DNA from 2 places in the Streptomyces sp. NTD107 genome. Region 1 is predicted to be linked to the other one. Evidence: riboswitches for the same ligand, from Rfam matches in the RefSeq annotation. Region 1 holds a riboswitch; the other holds the start of a gene.

Region 1 (10,214 bases):
CCTTGATGAGCCGTACGAGTTCCGCGGCGTAGGTCACACCCTCGGGATGCCGGGTCCACTCCCCCATCGGATCGCCGGGCGGATCGCCGCGCAGCGCCAGCATGTTGCGGATGCCGGCGCCCGCGTACTGCCCGATGATGTTGCGCAGTTCGGACACCGAGTGATTGACGGCCGTCAGGTGGGCGACGGGGGTGAGCGTCGTCTCGGTCGCGATCCGCTCGGTGGCCCGCACCGTCCGCTCACGGGAGGAGCCGCCGGCGCCGTACGTCACGGACACGAAGGTCGGCGCCACGGCCTCGACCCGGCGGATGGCGTTCCACATCGTGCGCTCGCCCTGCTCGGTCCTGGGCGGGGTGAATTCGAAGGAGTAGGAACGCCGGCCGGCGGCGAGAAGATCGCGCACCGTGTGCGCCCGGTCATTCATCGTGGACGGAATCCCAAGGGCCATGGCCGCAGGCTACCCAGAGCGACCCGAATCTCCCATGAGTGTCCGGCCTCCGGACGGACGTACGGCATTACGCGGCGCGCAGCCGGCGCGCCAGCGCGCTCGCCGCCGCTCCCGGGTCGCCGGCCTCGGTGAGTGCCCGTACCACCACGATCCGGCGCGCCCCGGCCGCCAGCACCTCGTCGAGGTTGCCGGCGTCGATGCCGCCGATCGCGAACCAGGGGCGGTCGGGGCGCCGGGCGGCGGCGTACCGCACCAGGGGCAGCCCGGGGGCGGCCCGGCCCGGCTTGGTGGGGGTGGGCCACACCGGTCCGGTGCAGAAGTAGTCGACGCCGGGCTGGGCGAGGGCGGCGTCCACCTGGGCCTCGCTGTGGGTGGAGCGGCCGATGCGCACGCCGGAGCCGAGCAGCGCGCGGGCGGCGGGCACCGGCAGGTCGCCCTGCCCCAGGTGCAGCACGTCGGCGCGGGCGGCGTGCGCGACATCGGCGCGGTCGTTGACGGCCAGCAGCCGGCCGTGCCGCCGGCAGGCGTCGGCGAAAACTTCGAGCAGTTCCAGTTCCTCGGCGGCCTCCAGGCTCTTGTCGCGCAACTGGACGATGTCCACGCCGCCGGCGAGCACCGCGTCCAGAAAGGCGGGCAGGTCGCCCTGCCGCTTTCTGGCGTCGGTGCACAGATACAGCCGGGCGCCGGCGATGCCGTCGGTCACGGCTCCCCCTCGGTGAGTGTGTGTCGGTGGTGCGCGGTGGCGCGGCGCGGGTGGGCGCCGCGCCACCGCTGGTGGTGCGTTTGTTTTGGTGCTGGTGTGGTGCTGGTGCTGGTGCTCTCAGTGGCCCGGGTGGTGGCCTACACGGCCAGTGCCTGGGCCCGCCGCTTCACCTCGGTCCCGCGGTTCTCCCGCAAGGCGTCGGCGGGGGTGCCGGGCAGGCTGTCGTCGGGGGTGAACAGCCACTCCAGGATTTCCTCGTCGGTGAAGCCGTCGTCCCGCAGCAGCGTCAGGGTGCCGGCCAGGCCCTTGACGACCTTGCCCTCCCCGATGAAGGCGGCCGGCACCTGGAGCGTCCGGTTCTCGCCCCGGCGTACGGCGATCAGCTGCCCCTCCTTGACGAGCTGCCGTACCCGGGTCACTTCCACGTCCAGAACTTCGGCGATGTCGGGGAGGTGGAGCCACTCGGAGACGAGAGCATCGGTTTTCGCATCAATCTCGGTCACGCCTCAAGCCTGCCACCTCTCACCGACAGCCGTCATCGGGGAGTGGCACCGGAGGGACGGCGGGCCGGCCGGGGACGGCAGGGGCGGGCTCAGAGCAGCGCGTTCTTCAGGGGTACGGAGGGGTCGGCGGCCCGCGCCGGGTCGAGGCGGGCGCCGCGTTCGATGAGCCGGCGGCCCTGGGCCAGGTCGCGCGGCCGGTCCACGGCGCACAGCGCGCGCAGCGTGCCGTCCGCGGCCAGCCAGCACACCGACCAGGCGGCGCCCGGGGTGCCCTCGGCGGCCGGGTCACCGCGCCACAGCAGCGTGTCGTCCGGGCCGTGCTGCCCCGCGTACTGGACGAAGCGGCCGAACTGCTCGCTCCAGAAGTACGGCACCGGGTCGTACGCCGGGCCGGCCGTCCCGGTGAGCTGCGCGGCGACGGTGGCCGGCCCGGCCAGCGCGTTGTCCCAGTGGTGCACCAGCAGCCGGCGCCCGTACCGGGCCGAGGGGAACGAGGCGCAGTCGCCCACCGCGTACACCCTGGGCAGCGAGGTGCGCAGCCGGTCATCGGCGCGCACCGAGCCGTCGTCGGCCAGCTCGACGCCGCTGCCGGCCAGCCAGCCGGTGGCGGGGCGGGAGCCGATGCCGATGAGCACGGCGTCGGCGCGCAGCAGCTCTCCGTCGGCCAGCTCGACCTCACCCGGCCGGACGGCGGCCACCCGGGCGCCGGTGCGCAGTTCGGCGCCGGCGTCCGCGTACCACTGGCGCATGGGCTCGGTGAGCTGGGGCGGCAGTGCGCCGGGCAGCGGGTGGGCGGCGGCTTCCAGGACGGTGATGGGCGCCCCGGCGGCGCGGGCGGCGGTGGCGACCTCGGCGCCGATCCAGCCGGCGCCGACCGCGATCAGGGAGCTGCGGGCGGTCAGCAGCGGGCGCAGCCGGGCGGCGTCGTCGAGGGTGCGCAGCACGTGGACGCCGGGTACGCCGGCGCTGCCGGGCAGTGCCAGGGCCTCGGCGCCGGTGGCGATGATCAGGTGGTCGTACGGGAGGGGCCCGGCGTCGGTGCGCAGCGCGCGCCCGGCGGCGTCGATGCCGGTGGCGGCGCGATCCAGCAGGAGTTCGATGCCGAGGGCGTCGAAGTCCACGTCGAGGGGCGCGCCTTCGGCCTTGCCGAGCAGCACGTCCTTGGACAGCGGCGGGCGGTCGTACGGGCGGTGCCGCTCGGCTCCGACGACGGTGATGGAGCCGGCCCAGCCCGCTTCGCGCAGCCGCACGGCGGTCTGGGTGCCGGCGAGCCCGGCCCCGGCGATGACGACCCGGTCTTCCTCTTCCACGCCGTCACCCTACGGCGTGCCGGGCGGGCCCTGGATCCCACGCTCCCAGGGACCGCCCGGTGCTGACGTCGGCCGACCGGCTGGATCAGTTGACGGTCCAGGTCAGATCGTGACCCCTGTCCCCGTAGTGGGCGCCGACAAGGTTCACGCCGTGGCCGACCGCATAGACGAGGCAGACAGTGGCGGCCTCACCCGGTGCCAGCACCGGGGCGAGGTCAGGATCATCGGCACACCACTCGGGCAGCCCGGTGGCGCCGGTGGAGTTGACGTAGCCGAAGGGGCCACCGTCGTCGGTGACGATCTGCACGCTGTGGTAAGGGGCGATGCCGAAGGTGTCCGTGTCGCCGGCGTTCTTGATCGTGGTGAGTACGAAGTAGGGGTCGTGCATGGCAGGCCACTCATCCGCGGCCGGGCTGCCCTCGATGTCCTCGTGGGTGCCGCCCTCGATCCGCTCCACGGTGAGCTGGAGGGTGAGTTCCGTGTCGTTGTCGTCCGTGTCACCGACCGGGAAAGTCATCGGATAGCTGTACTCCCCCAGTGCATAGGTCTGCGGGCCCGCCGGGTCCGGAGCGTCGTCCTCGTCGCCGGCATCAGCGTCGCCGTTCTCCGACCCGCCCTCGGCACCGGACTCCGTCTCCCCGTCCACCTGCGAGGTGTCCTGGCCCTTGGCGTCGTCGGTGGTTCCGCTTCCGTTGTCGGAGGTGTCGGATTCGCAGGCGCTCAGTGTTATGGCAAGCGCCAGCGCCGGCCCGACGGCGAGGGAACGGCGGAACTTCCGTACAGACATGCTCTTCTCCTGATGGGACATGGTGCGATCGGCGCGCCCGCCGATCCCTGACCCCACGAATTTAAGCGGCCTTTGCCGATGCCTCATACATTTCCAGTCGCGAACATGTAGCCGGTTTGAGGAAGTCCTGCACGTGACAGGAGGAAGTGTCGAGATTCAATGGACTTTCCGTTCCCGCGCCCGCCCGTACTAGGGTGTCGGGCAACAGAGCACACGGGAGCCCGGCGGTCCGGGCTGAGAGGGAGGCGGACGGCCTCCGACCGTACGAACCTGATCCGGGTCATGCCGGCGAAGGGAGCAGCCACGCGGTCATGTCTGCGTCATCGTCACCCTCACTGACCCCCGATGTCCTGGTCATCGGCGGCGGCGTCATCGGCCTGGTCACCGCCTGGCGGGCCGCCGGGCGCGGGCTGCGCGTCGCGGTCGCCGATCCCAGCCCCGGCGGCGGCGCCGCCCAGGTGGCGGCCGGCATGCTGGCGGCGGTCACCGAACTGCACCACGGCGAGGAGCCGCTCCTCGAACTCAACCTCGCCTCCGCCGCCCGCTACCCCGGCTTCGCCGCCGAACTGGAGGCGGCGGCCGGCACCGGCATCGGCTACCGCGCCTGTGGCACCCTGGCCGTCGCGCTGGACGCCGACGATCGCGCGCAACTGCGCGAGGTGCACGCCCTTCAGCAGCGCTGCGGGCTGCACTCGCAGTGGCTCACCGGCCGCGAATGCCGCCGCCTTGAGCCGATGCTGGCCCCCGGGGTACGCGGCGGGCTGCGGGTGGACGGCGACCACCAGGTCGATCCGCGCCGGCTGACCGCCGCCCTGCTGACCGCCTGCGAGCGGTCGGGGGTCACCTTCCACCGCGCCCGGGTCCGCGAGCTGACCGTGCTCCGTGACCGGGCCGCCGGGGCGGTGCTGGCGGACGGTACGGCGCTGACCGCCGCCCGTACCGTGCTGGCCGCCGGCAGCCACAGCGGTGAACTGCCCGGGCTGCCGCCCGGGATCGCGCCGCCGGTCCGCCCGGTCAAGGGCGAGGTGCTGCGGCTGCGCATGCCGCCCGCGCCGGGCGGTGGTGCCTTCCTCTCCCGCACGGTACGGGCGGTGGTGCGCGGCTCGGCCGTCTATCTGGTGCCACGCGCGGACGGCGAACTCGTGGTGGGCGCCACCTCGTACGAGCACGGCTGGGACACCACGGTGACCGCCGGCGGCGTCTACCAACTGCTGCGCGACGCCCACGACCTGGTGCCCGGCATCACCGAACTGCCGCTGCGCGAGTGCCGCGCCGGGCTGCGCCCCGGCAGCCCGGACAACGCCCCGCTGCTGGGCCCCACCGCCCTGCCGGGGCTGCACCTGGCCACCGGGCACTATCGCAACGGGGTGCTGCTCACCCCGCTGACCGGGGACGTCCTCGCCGAGTCGCTGGTCACCGGCGAGCTTCCGGCGATCGCCCGGCCGTTCAGCCCGCTGCGCTTCCCCTCGGTGGTGCCGGTATGACCGCGAGCGTGACGGTGTCCGTCAACGGCGAGCCGCGCGAGCTGGCCCCCGGTACGACGCTGGCCGCCGTGATCACCGAACTGCTGTCCACCGGTACGGGGGCGGGGGTCGCGGCGGCCGTCAACGAGTGCGTGATCCCCCGTACCCGCTGGGCCGGCACGCCGCTGGCGGCGGGCGACCGGGTCGAGATCCTGACCGCCGTCCAGGGAGGCTGACCACCGATGACCACATCCGAGGAGAACGATGAGCTGGTGCTCGGCCCGCTGCGGCTGACCTCCCGGCTGATCATGGGCACCGGCGGCGCGCCCAGCCCCGAGGTCCTGGAGCGGGCGCTGGCCGCCTCCGGAACCCAGCTGACGACCGTGGCGATGCGCCGGGTGGACCCCGGGGTACGGGGCTCGGTGCTCGGCATCCTGCGGAATCTGGGCATCGAGCCGCTGCCGAACACCGCGGGCTGCTTCACCGCCGGGGAGGCGGTGCTGACCGCGCGGCTTGCCCGCGAGGCGCTGGGCACCGAGTGGGTGAAGCTGGAGGTGATCGCGGACGAGCGCACCCTGCTCCCCGATCCGGTGGCCACGCTGGACGCCGCCGAGACCCTGGTGGACGACGGCTTCACGGTGCTCCCGTACACCAATGACGACCCGGTGCTGGCGCGTCGGCTGGAGGAGGCGGGCTGCGCGGCGGTGATGCCGCTGGGTTCGCCGATCGGCTCGGGGCTCGGCATCCGCAATCCGCACAACTTCTCGCTGATCACCGAGCGCGCCGGGGTGCCGGTGATCCTGGACGCGGGCGCGGGCACCGCCTCGGACGCGTCGCTGGCCATGGAGCTGGGGTGCGCGGGCGTGATGCTGGCGTCGGCGGTGACCCGGGCGCGGCGTCCGGTGGAGATGGCGCGCGCGATGCGGTACGCGGTGGCGGCGGGGCGGCTGGCTTTCGGTGCGGGGCGGATTCCGCGCCGGCATTTCGCGCTGGCGTCCTCGCCGCTGGAGGGGCTGGCGGAGCTGGACCCGGAGCGACCAGCATATTGATCGGATCGTACTGATATACGATCCACAAACCTGGGGGGGATCGTTCTGTCCGCTACGGGGGATTGCCGGGCCATGTACGGCCCTCTCCTGGGCGGCAGCTGAAGGAGAGATCGACCGTGAGCACACCGCCGCAACCACCGCCGCCGGGACCGGAGCACGGCCAGAATCCGTACGCCTCCGCCACACCGCCGCCCGGCGTGCCGCCCCAGCCCGCACCGCCCGGCGGCGGTTACGGCTACCCGGGGCAGCCGCCGGTGCCAGGTCCCCAGCCGGGTTACGGCTACCCCCCGCCCGGTGGCCCCGGTGGCCCGGGCATGCCCGGCGGCCCCATACCCCCGTACGGACAGCCCTACCCGCCGCAGCCCCAGCCGTCGTCGGACAAGACCAACGGTCTGGCCGTCGGCGCGCTGATCACCGGCCTGCTGGGGCTCGCCCCGGTCGCGCTGATCCTCGGCATCCTGGGCATCAACCAGGTCAAGAAGACCGGGGAACGCGGCAAGCCGCTGGCCATCGCCGGCATCGCGCTGGCCTCCGCCCAGATCGTGCTGCTGGCCATCCTCGTACCGGTGTTCGTCTTCGCGGACGACGACAGCGAGGCGTCCGCCACCCCCTCCCCCAGCGCGCCGCCGACCGAGGGGGACACCGAGACCGAGGCCCCCGAGCGCGACGTCCCGGCGGACGGTGAGCAGATCGCCGTCTTCGACATCGCCGTCGGCGACTGCTTCGACACCAGCGGCCTGGAGCAGTACCAGGACGAGGAGGGCGGCGAGGAGTTCAACGTCACCCTCTACCCCTGCGACGTACCGCACGAGGCCGAGGCGTTCGGCACCTACCAGGTCAGCGGGTACGACTCCTTCCCCGGCACCGATGAGCTGGTGGACATCGCCGACACCGAGTGCAACAGGCTCGTCCAGCCGTACATCCTGGACACCTGGGCGCTCGACGAGGACACCCAGATCTTCTACTACCACCCCGAACTCGCCAGCTGGGGCGCGGGCGACCGCGAGATCCTGTGCTTCTTCGGGCGCGGCGACAGCCGGTCGATGTCCGCCTCGCTCCGCCCCGACGAGAGCACGCTGAGCGCCGACGCGCTGAACTACCTGGAGATCACCGGTCCGCTGGAGACCACGGTGTGGGAGGAGCCGGCGACCGACGAGGACGTCCCCGCGAACCAGGAGTGGGCCGCCGACATGGCCTCCACCATCGAGGACGAGATCGCCGGGCTCTCCGCCGCCACCTGGTCCGACACCGAGCTGGAGGCACTGGTCGCCGACCTGATCGCCGCCCGCGAGACGAGCCTGCCGCACTGGCAGGACATGGCCGGTGCCACCGACGAGGCGACGGTGTGGAACAACTACACCCAGGGGTACGACACCTTGGGCGTGGACATCGAGATCGAGATCCGCGACCTGCTCGGACTGGCAACGGGCAGCTGACACTTCCGTCACCGTTTTGCTGCGGTCCTGCTCACAGGGGTGCAGCGGCCGGGTGGGTGTCCACGGCAGACCGTAGACTCGGGCGCCGTGGACACCACCCTCCAGGACCCGCTGATCGGGCATGTACTCGACGGCCGTTACCGCGTGGCCGAGCGGATCGCCGTCGGCGGCATGGCCACGGTCTACCGGGCGGTGGACACCCGCCTCGAACGCGAACTCGCCGTCAAGGTCATGCACCCCTCGCTGGCGGACGACGCCGAGTTCACCGAGCGCTTCATCCGCGAGGCCAAGTCGGTGGCCCGCCTCGACCACCAGAACATCGTCGGCGTGCTCGACCAGGGCCGCGATGGCGACTACGTCTATCTGGCCATGGAGTACGTGGCCGGCTGCACCCTGCGCGATCTGCTGCGCGAACGCGGCGCGCTGGCGCCGCGCGCCGTGCTGGACATCATGGAGCCGCTGCTGGCCGGCCTGGCCGCCGCCCACCGGGCCGGGCTCGTCCACCGCGACATCAAGCCCGAGAACGTACTGATCGGCGAGAACGGCCGGGTGAAGGTCGCCGACTTCGGTCTGGCACGCGGCGTCGACAACCAGACCTCGGCGGACACCGGCACGCTGCTGGGCACCGTCTCCTATCTGGCCCCCGAGCGCATCGAGCACGGCACCGCCGACCAGCGCGCCGACGTCTACGCCTGCGGGGTGCTGCTGTCCGAGCTGCTGACCGGCGCCAAGCCGCACAGCGGCGATTCGGCGGCCCAGGTGCTGTTCGCGCATGTGCACCGCGATGTGCCGCCGCCCTCGGAGAGCGTTCCGGGGCTGGCCCCGGGCCTGGACACCCTGGTGACGCGCGCCGCCGCCCGTACCCCGCAGGACCGGCCGGCCGACGCCGCGGCGATGCTGGCGCTGGTCCGGGAGATACGCGCCGAGCTGACCGACGAGGAGCTGGACAACCAGCCGCCGGGCGCCACGGAGCCCACCGGGACGGCGGAGCCGGAGGCGGCCACCGAGACCGTACGGAAGCCGCCGGCCGGCTCTGGCGTCGGCCCGGACGACCGTACGAGCGTGGTGCCCCGCCCGGCGGGCGTCCGCGCCACCGCCCCCGACGGCCCGGACCGGGGCGTGGTGGGCCACACCACCCGGATCGAGCTGCTGCGGCAGGAGCCGGCCGGGGAAGAGGACGAGGACTTCGCCCCGGCGGAACGGCGCCGGCTGCCGCGCCGCGCCGTACTGGCGCTGGTCGGCGCCGTACTGGCGGTGCTGGGGATCGGCGCCGGGATCTGGTACATCAACTCCGGGCAGTTCCTGCCCACCCCCGGCGTGTACGGGGTGCCGCAGGCCGAGGCCGAGCAGACGCTGCGCGACGCCGGGCTCAAGGTGACGGTCGCCGAGGCGTACCACGAGACCGTGGACGCGGGCCACGTCATCTCCACCGATCCGGCGCGCGGCGAGCGGGTCCGCAAGAACGCCACCGTCACCATCACCGTCTCGCAGGGCCCGGCCGTGGCCACGGTGCCCAATCTGCGCGGCATCCCGCTGGCGGAGGCCAAGGCGCAGCTCGCGGACGCGGGCCTGACGCCGGGCGCCGAGACCCGGGAGTTCTCCACCGAGGTGCCGCTGGGCTCGGTGATCTCCACCGACCCGGCGCCCGGTACGCAAAAGCGCCCGGACGCGGCGGTGGCCCTGGTGGTCAGCCGGGGCCCGGAGCTGGATGTCCCGGATGTGACGGGCGTGGCGGAGGGCACCGCGATGCAGCGGCTGACCGAGGCCGGGTTCGAGGTGGAGATCGCGCCGGAGCGGGTGTTCTCCGAGGAGGAGTCGGGCACCGTCGCCGAACAGTCCCCCGGGGCCGGCGAGAGCGCCGGTGAGGGCGATGTCATCACCCTCACCATCTCCAAGGGCCAGGAGATGATCGTGGTGCCCGATGTGCGCGGCGAGTCGGAGAGCGAGGCCCGGCGGATCCTGGAGGAGGCGGGCTTCGAGGTGTCCGTGAACCGCCTCTTCTTCACCGGCAACGTCTTCAATCAGTCCGTCTACGGCGGGGACAGCTCCCCGCGCGGATCGACCATCACCATCTGGGTCCGCTGAGCGGCGGTCCGGGCTGAGGCGGGGGTCACATTCCTGACCACGGTGCGCCCCCGCCGGTGTGATGCGCGCCATAGGGCGTCGGTCACATACGACGCTGCTTAGTGTTTTCCGAATGAGCGCCGAGGGCCGTAAAAAGCTCGGGAAATCTCGGGGACAACCCTGGGGAAAGCCTCCGTGATCCCTCATGGCCGCCCTGCCTCCAGCACTACCCGCATTAGTATTCGTGACCTTTGCGCGGGGTTTTCCGCTGCTGCTACGAAAGGCCGTCGCAGTAATCGCGAGAACGTGAGGTCCCCCGCATGACCGCTCAGCTCCCCGCTCCCCGCCGAAGTCGGCTGTCCCGGCTTCAGAAGTCCGCCACGACCGCTGTCGCCGGCTGCGGCGTGGCGGCCATCGCCTTTACCCTGGTGCCCACCGCCAGCGCCGCTGA
Region 2 (10,214 bases), on a different contig from region 1:
CGCACTGGTGGTCCTCTCCGACGACGGGGAGCGCGTCGGAGAGTTCGTCGCCCACGGCACCGACCCCGGGGCCCTGGGCCGCGACCAACTGCTCGCCGAACTGCTGGAGCACGGCGGACGCCCCCTGCCGCGCGCGGAGTCCGACGACAGCGCACCCGTGATCGGCGTCCCCATCCGGGTGCACGGCGCCGGCTTCGGCGGCCTCTATCTCGCGGACAAGCCGGCCGGTGCCCCCTTCACCCCCGAGGACCGCCAGATGCTCCGCATCCTGGCCACCGAGGCCGGCATCGCGATCGGCAACGCCCGGCTGTACGAGGCGGTACGGCAGCAGGCCCGCTGGATGGACGGCAGCGTGGAACTGTCCGCCTCGCTGCTGGCCGAGGACATCGACAACGCGCTCGCGGTCGTCGCCGAACAGGCCAGACGACTCGCCGACGCCGACACCGGCCTGGTGCTGGTCCCCACCGACGGCACCCTGGAGATCGTCGCCGCCAGCGCCGGCCCCGGCGGCCCGCCGCTGATCGGCACCGCACTGCCCGCCGACGCCGACACCGTACGGCAGCTGCTGGCCGGCGAACCCGTCTTCATCGAGGACGCCGCCACCGACCCCCGGCTCACCGCCCGCCGCTTCGCCGAACACTTCGGCCCCTGCATGCTGCTCCCGCTCACCAGCGGCGACAAAACCCTCGGCGCCCTCGGCCTGCCCCGCGCCCCCGGCGCCGAGGTGTACTCCGTACCCGAGCGGGCGATGGCCACCCAGTTCGCCCAGCAGGCCGCGCTCGCCCTGGTGCTGGCCCAGGCCCGCGCCGACCGGGAGGCCCTGGCGGTGTACGAGGACCGGGACCGTATCGCCCGCGACCTGCACGACCTGGTCATCCAGCGGCTGTTCGCGGTCGGCATGCTCCTGGAGGGCGCCCGGCGCGCCACCCCGGCCACGGACACCGGGGAGCGGCTGGCCAAGGCCGTCACCGAACTCGACGCGACGATCCAGGAGATCCGCACCACCATCTTCGCGCTCCAGCAGCACCCGGACGAGGCGCACGCCGGGCTGCGCACCCGGGTGCTGCGGGAGACCGGCACCGCGGCGCAGGGTCTTGGCTTCGCGCCGTCGGTGTCGTTCACGGGGCCGGTGGACACCCGGGTGGGGGAGGGCATCACCCAGAACCTGATCGCGGCGCTGCGCGAGGCGCTGTCGAACGCGGCGCGGCACGCGCGGGCGAGGCGGGTGGAGGTGACGGTGGACGCCACCATCACGCTGCCGGACGGCCGGGAGGGGGTACGGCTGACGGTGGCGGACGACGGCGCCGGGCTGCCGGAGGGCGGCGCCGGCCGCTACAGCGGACTGCGCAACCTGGCCGACCGGGCCACCACCCTGGGCGGCTCGGCCGAACTGGTCCCGGGCCTGGAGGGGGCGGGGCTGGGGCTGGTGTGGGAGGTGCCCCTGTAAGTCGCCGTAAGTGGCTGGAGGATAACGATGCGCACGGGTACGGTCGCGCCCATGACAATCGGACGCACAGTGGTCATCAGCGGCGGTGGCACGGGGATCGGCTTCGCCACGGCGGACGTGTTCGCGCGCGGGGGCGACACCCCGGTGCTGATCGGGCGGCGCGCCGAGGTCCTGGAACGGGCGGCGGAGCGGATCGACGGCGCGGTGGCCGTACCCGCCGACCTGACCGACCCGGCACAGGTTGCGCGGGCGGCGGGCGTTATCGGGGAGCGGTTCGGCACGGTGGATGTCCTGATCCACAACGCGGGCGGCCTGGCCCCGGCCGGGCCCGACGATGCGAGCGACCCCCTGGCTGCGGCGGCGCACGAGTGGACCGAGTCGTTCCGGATCAACACGCTGACGGCGGTGCTGCTGACCGAGGCACTGCGCGACCGGCTGGCCTCACCGGGCGGCCGGGTGCTGTTCGTGTCCTCGATCGCCGCCTACCGGGGCTCGGGCTCCGGCGGCTACGGAGGGAGCAAGGCGGCCCTGCATCCGTACGCCTTCGACCTGGCGCGCCAACTCGGCCCGCGCGGCATCACGGTGAATGTGGTGGCGCCCGGGCTGATCGACGACACGGAGTTCTTCGGCGGCGGCCTGACGGAGGAGCGGCGTCGCGCGCGGGTGGCCGAAACCCTGACCGGCCGGGCGGGCGAGCCCGGCGATGTGGCACAGACCCTGCACTGGTTGTCCTCCCATGCGGCGGGCCACATCACGGCACAGACCATCCAGGTGAACGGCGGCGCGGAACGCGGCCGTTGAGGGGTGGTGGGGTGGGGCCGGCTACGGCTTGACGGCGAGGCCGACGACCAGCAGTTGCTGCCAGAGGGTGAGTTCGGAGCGGTGCTCCAGCACGGGCCGCCACTCGGCGGCGGGCAGGATGCCGGGCTCCAGGATGTCGAGACCGTCGAAGAGCGCCGTTATCTCCTCATCGGTACGCCAGCGGCCCCGGCCGAGCGAGCCCTGGAGCAGCCCCTCCAGCTTCGCCGACTCGGGGTCGCGGCGGCTGCGGAAGTGGCTGATGAAGAAGTAACTGCCGGACGGCACGGCTTCCCGCCAGAACCGCATCACGCCGTACGGGTCCTCGTCGTCGTTGAGGTGATGGAGCACGGCGGAGAGGATGACGCCGACCGGCCGGTCGAAATCTATGAGCCGCTGGAGGGCGGGGTCATCCCTTATGGCACGGGGGTCGCGCAGATCGGCCTGGAGGACGGCCGTCAGATCGTTCTCGGCGAGCAGCGCCCGGCCGTGGGCGAGCACGATCGGGTCGTTGTCGATGTACACGACCCGTACCCCGGAGGCGTGCCGCTCGGCGACCTGATGCACGTTGTCCGTGCCGGGCAGCCCGCTGCCGAAGTCGATGAACTGACGGATCCTGGTGGTGGCGGCGACATCTCCGACCGCCCGGATCAGGGCCTGCCGATTGTCGATGGCCATCTGCACCGCGCCGGGCAGCTTCACGATGAACTCGTCGCCGAACTCCCGGTCGACGGCGTAGTTGTCCTTGCCACCGATGAGGTAGTCATAGGTCCGCGCGATGCTGGGCCGGCTCAGATCGACCCCCGGGATGGCCTCGTCGCTCATCTCAGTCCCCCTCCGCAGACGGCGTGGTGATTGCTCGTCAGTTTACGGGTGATGAGGCTGGTGCGGGAGGGGTACGACCACGGCTGCGGTGAGAGCTGGCCACCTGATCCACAACCCCTGTGACCTGGAGGAATGCCGTAGGCCCTCGTCCCTGGTCAGAGCTGCGGCCGGACCTGGAAGGTGCTGTTCGGTCAACGCGTGGGCCTGGGCTGCGGGACCGCGTGCCGGGGTGGGTTGATCAGGGTGATCTGGCGCACCAGTTGGTGGAAGGCGACGAGCGCGGAGATCGGTGGCAGGCCGGCGACGGCCAGGTCGGTGACGGTGTTGGGGGCCTGCTCGACGCAGAGGTAGACGGCGAGGCCGGAGAAGAAGACCACCACGGCCCAGGAGTGCGCGGCCCGGCGCTGGTGGAGGGCGGCGCGCACGATGGACAGGGAGGCGACCAGCCAGGGGCCGTAGATCAGCACCGGCCACCAGCCGGTGAATCCGCTGGCGGTGGTCGGGGAGACCATCTCGCGCAGCGGCTGGTAGGAGATGAGCCCGCCGAGGACGCTGAGCATGGCGGCGATGGCGGTCAGGGACGCGGCGATCAGCAGGCTGCTCCAGCGCAGCCACTGCACCGGGCCGGGCCGCTTGGGCAGCGGCATCCGGCGCCGGGGCCGGCGGTGCCGGGCGGCGGGATCCGCGGCGTCGGCGGCCGGGGCGGCGGCAGGTGCCGGGGGCTGGTGGGCGGCCTGCGGGGCGGCCGTCTGGAGCAGTTGGGCGAGATCACCGTCGAACTGCCAGTTGCCGTCGCCGTTCCGGAGCAACTGCTGGGTGTCGTCCGCCTCGTAGAGCACTGATCCGTAAGGGGATTCGGGATAGGGCGAGGAATTCGGTGTGGTCATACCCCGCCAACGACACGCATTTGGCCGCGATGCGAAGCATTGGAGTGAATGTCCAGTTTATTTATTAATGAAACGATCAATGCCATTGTTGATCTTGAAATTGCGGCCGAGCACCCCACTACCGAGTGAACTTCAGTTCGTTCGCAGCAACTTGGATGAAACGCCCGCTTACCGTACAAACATGAATGAGCAGCAGCACCAGCGGCCACAGCGACACGACGCCATCGACATCGGCGACTTCGTCTTCGCCGCCACCGGCGCCCGCGTCCGACGGCTGACGACCCCGGACGGCGAACACTGGTTCCCGGCGGCGGACGTGTGTCGTGAGCTGGGCTACACCACGACGCGCAAGGCCCTGACCGACCACGTTCCGGAGCGGTTTCGCAAGCACCTGCAAGGTGTGACCAGAGGTCACACCTTGCGCAAACTGCCAGGTCAGCGCTGGCAAACTAGTTTGCAGATGGTCAGTCTCCAAGGCTTGCTGCTCCTGGTGACCGGCTGTACCAAGCCCGCCTGCGCGCCCTTCAAGGAGTGGATGCTCGACGTCATCGTCACCATCCAGCGCGAGGGCACCTACACCCTCCCCGAAGCCGAGATCCAGCCCGCCGGCCCCGGCACCCCCGTCGCGTACGCCATGCCGCCCCAGGTCGCCGAGGCCATCGTCCGGTTGGAGGAGCGGGCCCTGCGGCGTGATGAGGCCCAGGCCGCCGCGCAGCGGGAGATGGCCGACGCGCTGCGCTCGGTCGCCGACGTGCTCGGCGGGATCCAGGAGCAGCTCGCCGCCGGCCCGCCGCGATTGCCCGGGCAGCGCCCGGCGCCCCGCCTCGAAGGGCGGGGCGCCGAGGCGTTGCTCGCCGGGTGGCGGGCTCGACTCACCGTCACCGACGATGTCTGGGCGGTCGCCGTGCTGCTCGCGCCCGTGCTGGTCGCCGAGGGGCGGGTGAGCTGGCCCGTGGACGAGATCGCCGCCCGCGCCGGGCTCACCTCGGCGCGGACGCACGACAGTCTGCGGTTTCTCCTCAAGCGGCACTGCATCCGGCAGATAGGCGTCCTGCACAACGCCCCGGTGTACGCGCTCTACTGATCAGCCTGCCCCGCGTCGATGTCAGCGGCAGATACACCCGGTTCCCGGCCTCCGCGAACTCCGCCGACTTCCGGTCCATTTCGGCCCTGATGTCGTGCGAGATCTTCATCGAGGAAAGCGACAGGTCGCACAGGCTCGTCGGGACGCGGAGCGCTCAGAGCAGCCGTAGATCGGGCAGGTAGCTGACCACGACCACGACACTCACGGGCTTTCCCGTGCTCGCACGTCCGAGCCACACGGGATACGTGCCGTCGCCGCCGGTGTAGAAGGAGACGAGGTCACTGCCGGTTGCCTCGTCCGTGGTGCGCAGATACCCGCCGCTGATGGTTTCTCCGGCGTTGTCCTCCTGCTCCACGAGGTGGCGCCGGTACTTGTCCGCGAGTCGTTCCCACCCCGAGCCATCGGCGAAGGCTCCCGTGGCGGCGTCCGTGTCGAAGCCGAATATCTCGTCCTCACGCAACAGCCTGACGTCGTCCTGCTCAGCCGGCGCCAGCTCCCACGAAACGGCCGGCTCTTCCCCCAGCAGGAGGCGGACGGCGACATCCTCCTCCACAGCGGTGCGTGTGTCCTCGTACTGACTCTCGTAGGCGACCACAGCAGCCTGCATGAGGTGCTCACCCGAAGGGATCCGCTTGGACAGCTCGCGGCCGGCACCGTGGCCCCCGGTGAGCGGATCCGCGACGACCAGCCTGCCGCTGGGCAGGCGAAGAGTCGCGATGTCCCGGATCGCGCTGACCGTCATCTCCGGCTCGAAGCTCGTCGCGATACGTGTGCCCGGCTCGAACAACTCGTTGAGATGGGCCGCTCGGGTCGGACCCGGAGGAAGCCAGAGGGAAGACCGACCATCGGCGACGCGGTGCGCGCACCGCGCGTCGGCCTCGCTGTCGGTAGCGTCCACGAACTCCGGCTGCCGCCCAGTCGGCAGCGGCTGCGACAGGAGCAACTGCCGCACCCCGTATACGCCGAACGTCTCCCTCGCATGCCATCGCTTCTCTTCGGGAATGTCCGCGAGCGTGTGGCGTGACGGTCCTTGGTCCCCCTCCGGCTCGCTCACCCTGCGCCCCTTTCCGTCCGGGAAAAGATCCACAGAGGTACGCCCGGCTCCGGAGGCGAACTCGCCCTGCTCCTCGGTGTCATAGCGCCATTCCCCGAGGTGGCGCAGGAACATGCGCCCGGGTTCCAGCAGACGCCAATCCCCCTCCATGGTCCGCCGACCCTGATCGTCGTACGCCCATGCGCCCACGTGAGAGTCGCCCCAGGCCACCAGGTGCACCTCGACCGGTGAGGTACGGCCCTCCAGCCGGTGCACCATCACATAAGGCTTCCCCGCACGGTCCCGTGCCTCGGCATCGGCACGCGAGAGCGGGTGGACCACGGTCCGGGCGGCAAGGTCCCATCCCTCCGCGAAGGACACCTTCACCGTCTGCTCACCATCGCCCATCATGCCTCCCGAGCTGCGCCGATCCTGCTCCCGCTGTTTCGAGGAACCATAGGCGTGGCGTGTGACAACAGCCGGGGACGGTTGTGAATGAGCAGCGCGACAGGCGGTGCCCGGATCAGCCGACCGCGGGCACCGCCCGCAGATCAGTCGGCGATCGGCAGGTACACCCGGTTCCCGCCGGCCGCGAACTCCTTCGACTTCTGGAGCATCCCCTCCGCGATCTCCTCCGGTGTCGCCCCCTCGGCCGCCGCACCGCCGAACCGCTCTGTGATGCTTCGGCTGATCTTCATCGAGCAGAATTTGGGCCCGCACATCGAGCAGAAGTGCGCCGTCTTCGCCGGTTCCGCCGGCAGGGTCTCGTCGTGGAACGCCCGTGCCGTGTCCGGGTCCAGGGACAGGTTGAACTGGTCCTCCCAGCGGAAGTCGAAGCGCGCCCGCGACAGCGCGTCGTCCCACCGCTGTGCCCCCGGGTGGCCCTTCGCCAGGTCCGCCGCGTGCGCCGCGATCTTGTACGTGATGACGCCCGTCTTCACGTCATCCCGGTCCGGCAGCCCCAGGTGCTCCTTCGGCGTCACGTAACACAGCATCGCCGTCCCCCACCACCCGATCATCGCCGCCCCGATCGCCGACGTGATGTGGTCGTACGCCGGCGCGATGTCCGTCGTCAGCGGGCCGAGCGTGTAGAACGGCGCCTCCTCGCAGATCTCCTGCTGGAGTTCCACGTTCTCCTTGATCTTGTGCATCGGCACATGGCCCGGGCCCTCGATCATGGTCTGCACCTCGTGCGACTTGGCGATCCGGTTCAGTTCGCCCAGCGTCCGCAACTCCGCGAACTGCGCCTCGTCGTTGGCGTCCGCGATCGACCCCGGCCGCAGCCCGTCGCCCAGCGAGAAGGTGATGTCGTACGCCCGCAGGATCTCGCACAGCTCCGCGAAGTGCGTGTACAGAAAGCTCTCCTCGTGGTGCGCCAGGCACCATGCCGCCATGATCGAGCCGCCGCGCGAGACGATGCCCGTCGTGCGCCGTGCCGTCAGCGGTACGTACCGCAGCAGCACCCCGGCGTGCACGGTCATGTAGTCCACGCCCTGCTCGGCCTGTTCGATCACCGTGTCGCGGAAGATCTCCCAGCTCAGCTCCTCCGCCCGGCCGCCGGTCTTCTCCAGCGCCTGGTACAGCGGCACGGTGCCCACCGGTACCGGGGAGTTGCGCAGCACCCACTCCCTGGTGGTGTGGATGTCCTTGCCCGTCGACAGGTCCATGATGGTGTCGGCGCCCCACCGGGTGGCCCAGCGCATCTTCTCCACCTCCTCCTCGATGGAGGAGGTGACGGCGGAGTTGCCGATGTTGGCGTTGATCTTCACCAGGAAGTTCTTGCCGATGATCATCGGCTCGGCCTCCGGGTGGTTCACGTTCGCCGGCAGCACCGCCCGCCCGGCGGCGATCTCCTCGCGCACGAACTCGGGGGTACGGTCCTCCCGGAGCGCCACGTACTCCATCTCCTCGGTGATCTCCCCGCGCCGGGCGTACGCCAGTTGCGTCAGCCCGTCCCCGGGGCGCCGGCGCGCGGCGCGTTCCGCCAGCCAGCCGGCGCGCAGCGGCGGCAGCCCGCGCCGTACGTCGGTGGTCACGCCCGGGTCGGTGTACGGCCCCGAGGTGTCGTACAGCGTCACCTCGTGCCCGTCGGTGAGATGCACCCGGCGCACCGGGACCCGCAAGTCGGGGCGGGATCCGGTGAGATATCCCTTGTGCGAGCCGAGCACACGTGTGTCCTGCTTGGTCATGACGACCCAACTCCCTACGCCGGCATTACCCGGTACCAGGTTCGGCGGTCGGCGCAGCCCGTCAGCGCCCTCTCAGCCCCGTGCTCGGAGCTCCCGCGATGTCACATAAGCGGGCACCACGCTAACGGCTCACCGGCCCCGCTGAACAGAGCACCCGGGATTCTCTTGCGATGATCGGCGCGTGACAGACACCCCTGGACCCAGCGACAGCCACGGCCACGGCCACGCCCACGCCCACGCCCACGGTCATGGCCACAGCCACAGCCACGGACCGCCGCCCCCCGTCTCGACGCATCTGCGCCGGGTGATAGCGGCGGTGCTGATCCCGTTCACCGTGGCGGTGGTCGGCGGTCTGCTGCTGTTGTGGCCCGGTGGCGCGCCCACCGCGGGCGACGAGCACACCGGCGTCGGCTTCGACCAGCAGTTCGAGGAGGCGAAGGTCACCGCCGTCGAACGGCTGGACTGCGACCAGCTGGGAGTGCAGGTGCCACGCGGGGTGGACGCGACGGCGTGCGAGCAGGCCACCGTCGAGGTGACCAGCGGCCCGCACAGCGGCCGTACCTTCCACGAGGTGGTGCCGCCGGACGCCACCCAGCGGTTCCACACCGGGCAGAAGGTGATCGTGGCGTACGCGCCCAACGCCCCCGAGGAGCTCCAGTACAGCGTCACGGATGTGGACCGGAAGTTCCCGATCCTGCTGCTGGCCGCCGTCTTCGCGGTGGCGGTGGTGCTGGTGGGGCGGCTGCGCGGGCTGCTGGCGCTGATCGGTCTGGTGGTCAGCTTCGGGGTGCTGACGCTGTTCATCCTGCCCGCCATCCTGCACGGCTCGAATCCGCTGCTGGTGGCGGTGATCGGCGGCAGCGCCATCATGCTGGTGACGCTCTACCTGTGTCACGGCGTGAACGCCCGCACCTCGGTGGCGGTGCTCGGCACGCTCATCTCGCTCGTCCTGATCGGGCTGCTGGGCTCGCTGTTCACCGCGTGGGCGCATCTGTCCGGAAACACCGATGACCAGACCGGCCTGATCCACGCGCTCTACCCGGGCATCGAGGTGCGCGGCCTGCTGCTGGCCGGCATCCTCATCGGCTCGCTCGGCGTCCTGGACGATGTCACCGTCACCCAGACCTCGGCGGTGTGGGAGCTGAAGGCGGCCGAGCCGAATGCCGGCTGGCTCAAGCTCTACCGGGCCGGCATGCGCATCGGCCGGGACCACATCGCCTCGGTGGTCAACACCCTGGTGCTCGCGTACGCGGGGGCGGCGCTGCCCCTGCTGCTGCTGTTCACGGTGGCGAACGCGAGCGTGGGCACGGTGGCGTTCAGCGAGCTGGTGTCCGAGGAGATCGTACGGACCCTGGTCGGCTCGATCGGTCTGGTCGCGTCGGTGCCGGTCACCACCGTGCTGGCGGCGCTGGTCGTCAGCGCCGACCGGCCCCCGTCCGCGGACGCCGCTACCAGCCGCCGCCGGAGGAGGAGGAAGAGGTGAACTTCCGCACGATGAAGATCAGCAGCGCGATCAGTGCCGCGCACACCAGGATCTTGAACATCAGACTCATCACCCACGTGAGCACCGAGGTGATGAGGCCGCCGAAGACCACGAGCACGATGGCGGGAATGGCGACCCAGCGCACCCACCACGGCAGTGACCTGAACAGTTCTTTCATGACGCTACGGCTCCTCAATCCGCTCTCCGGCATCCCCCGGCACCGTTGTCTCGATGCTAAGCGGACCGGGGAGCGGACGGGAGGCCCGGCGGCCCCCGTCCTCCCCTGACCGTCCCCTGAGGGGACCCTGAGACCCGGGGGCCCTTTCTCTCACCCCTCGGGCGGAGAGAAGATCACCATCACCCGCAGATCTTCCGTAATGTGGTGGAATTTGCACGGGGTGTGCGCCGGGACATAGACGACACTGCCACGCGCCACCCGCGAGCTCTCGGCACCCACCGTGATCTCGG

What was found. Region 1 has a riboswitch for thiamine pyrophosphate ahead of thiO (glycine oxidase ThiO). Riboswitches for the same ligand answer to the same signal wherever they lie in the genome.
Region 2: linked by a shared signal. The riboswitch ahead of thiC (phosphomethylpyrimidine synthase ThiC) and the one ahead of thiO (glycine oxidase ThiO) in region 1 are both predicted to bind thiamine pyrophosphate.

What each region holds. Positions count from the first base shown of each region.
Region 1 covers NZ_JCAJZV010000002.1:312,280-322,493, forward strand. Annotated here, with positions in the region: gene metF (methylenetetrahydrofolate reductase [NAD(P)H]) at 1-448, opposite strand, end outside; gene thiE (thiamine phosphate synthase) at 516-1,151, opposite strand; gene AC5WRL_RS05140 (Rv2175c family DNA-binding protein) at 1,289-1,654, opposite strand; gene AC5WRL_RS05145 (NAD(P)/FAD-dependent oxidoreductase) at 1,744-2,964, opposite strand; gene AC5WRL_RS05150 (hypothetical protein) at 3,050-3,751, opposite strand; TPP riboswitch at 3,955-4,066, shown strand; gene thiO (glycine oxidase ThiO) at 4,063-5,235, shown strand; gene thiS (sulfur carrier protein ThiS) at 5,232-5,450, shown strand; gene AC5WRL_RS05165 (thiazole synthase) at 5,457-6,263, shown strand; gene AC5WRL_RS05170 (DUF4190 domain-containing protein) at 6,380-7,699, shown strand; gene pknB (Stk1 family PASTA domain-containing Ser/Thr kinase) at 7,787-9,784, shown strand; gene AC5WRL_RS05180 (transglycosylase SLT domain-containing protein) at 10,084-10,214, shown strand, end outside.
Region 2 covers NZ_JCAJZV010000013.1:137,753-147,966, reverse strand. Annotated here, with positions in the region: gene AC5WRL_RS23155 (sensor histidine kinase) at 1-1,447, shown strand, start outside; gene AC5WRL_RS23150 (SDR family NAD(P)-dependent oxidoreductase) at 1,505-2,248, shown strand; gene AC5WRL_RS23145 (SAM-dependent methyltransferase) at 2,270-3,070, opposite strand; gene AC5WRL_RS23140 (DUF2637 domain-containing protein) at 3,262-3,957, opposite strand; gene AC5WRL_RS23135 (BRO-N domain-containing protein) at 4,139-5,041, shown strand; gene AC5WRL_RS23130 (DUF4241 domain-containing protein) at 5,196-6,485, opposite strand; gene thiC (phosphomethylpyrimidine synthase ThiC) at 6,626-8,263, opposite strand; TPP riboswitch at 8,258-8,370, opposite strand; gene AC5WRL_RS23120 (YibE/F family protein) at 8,445-9,746, shown strand; gene AC5WRL_RS23115 (DUF5326 family protein) at 9,712-9,924, opposite strand; gene AC5WRL_RS23110 (cupin domain-containing protein) at 10,075-10,214, opposite strand, start outside.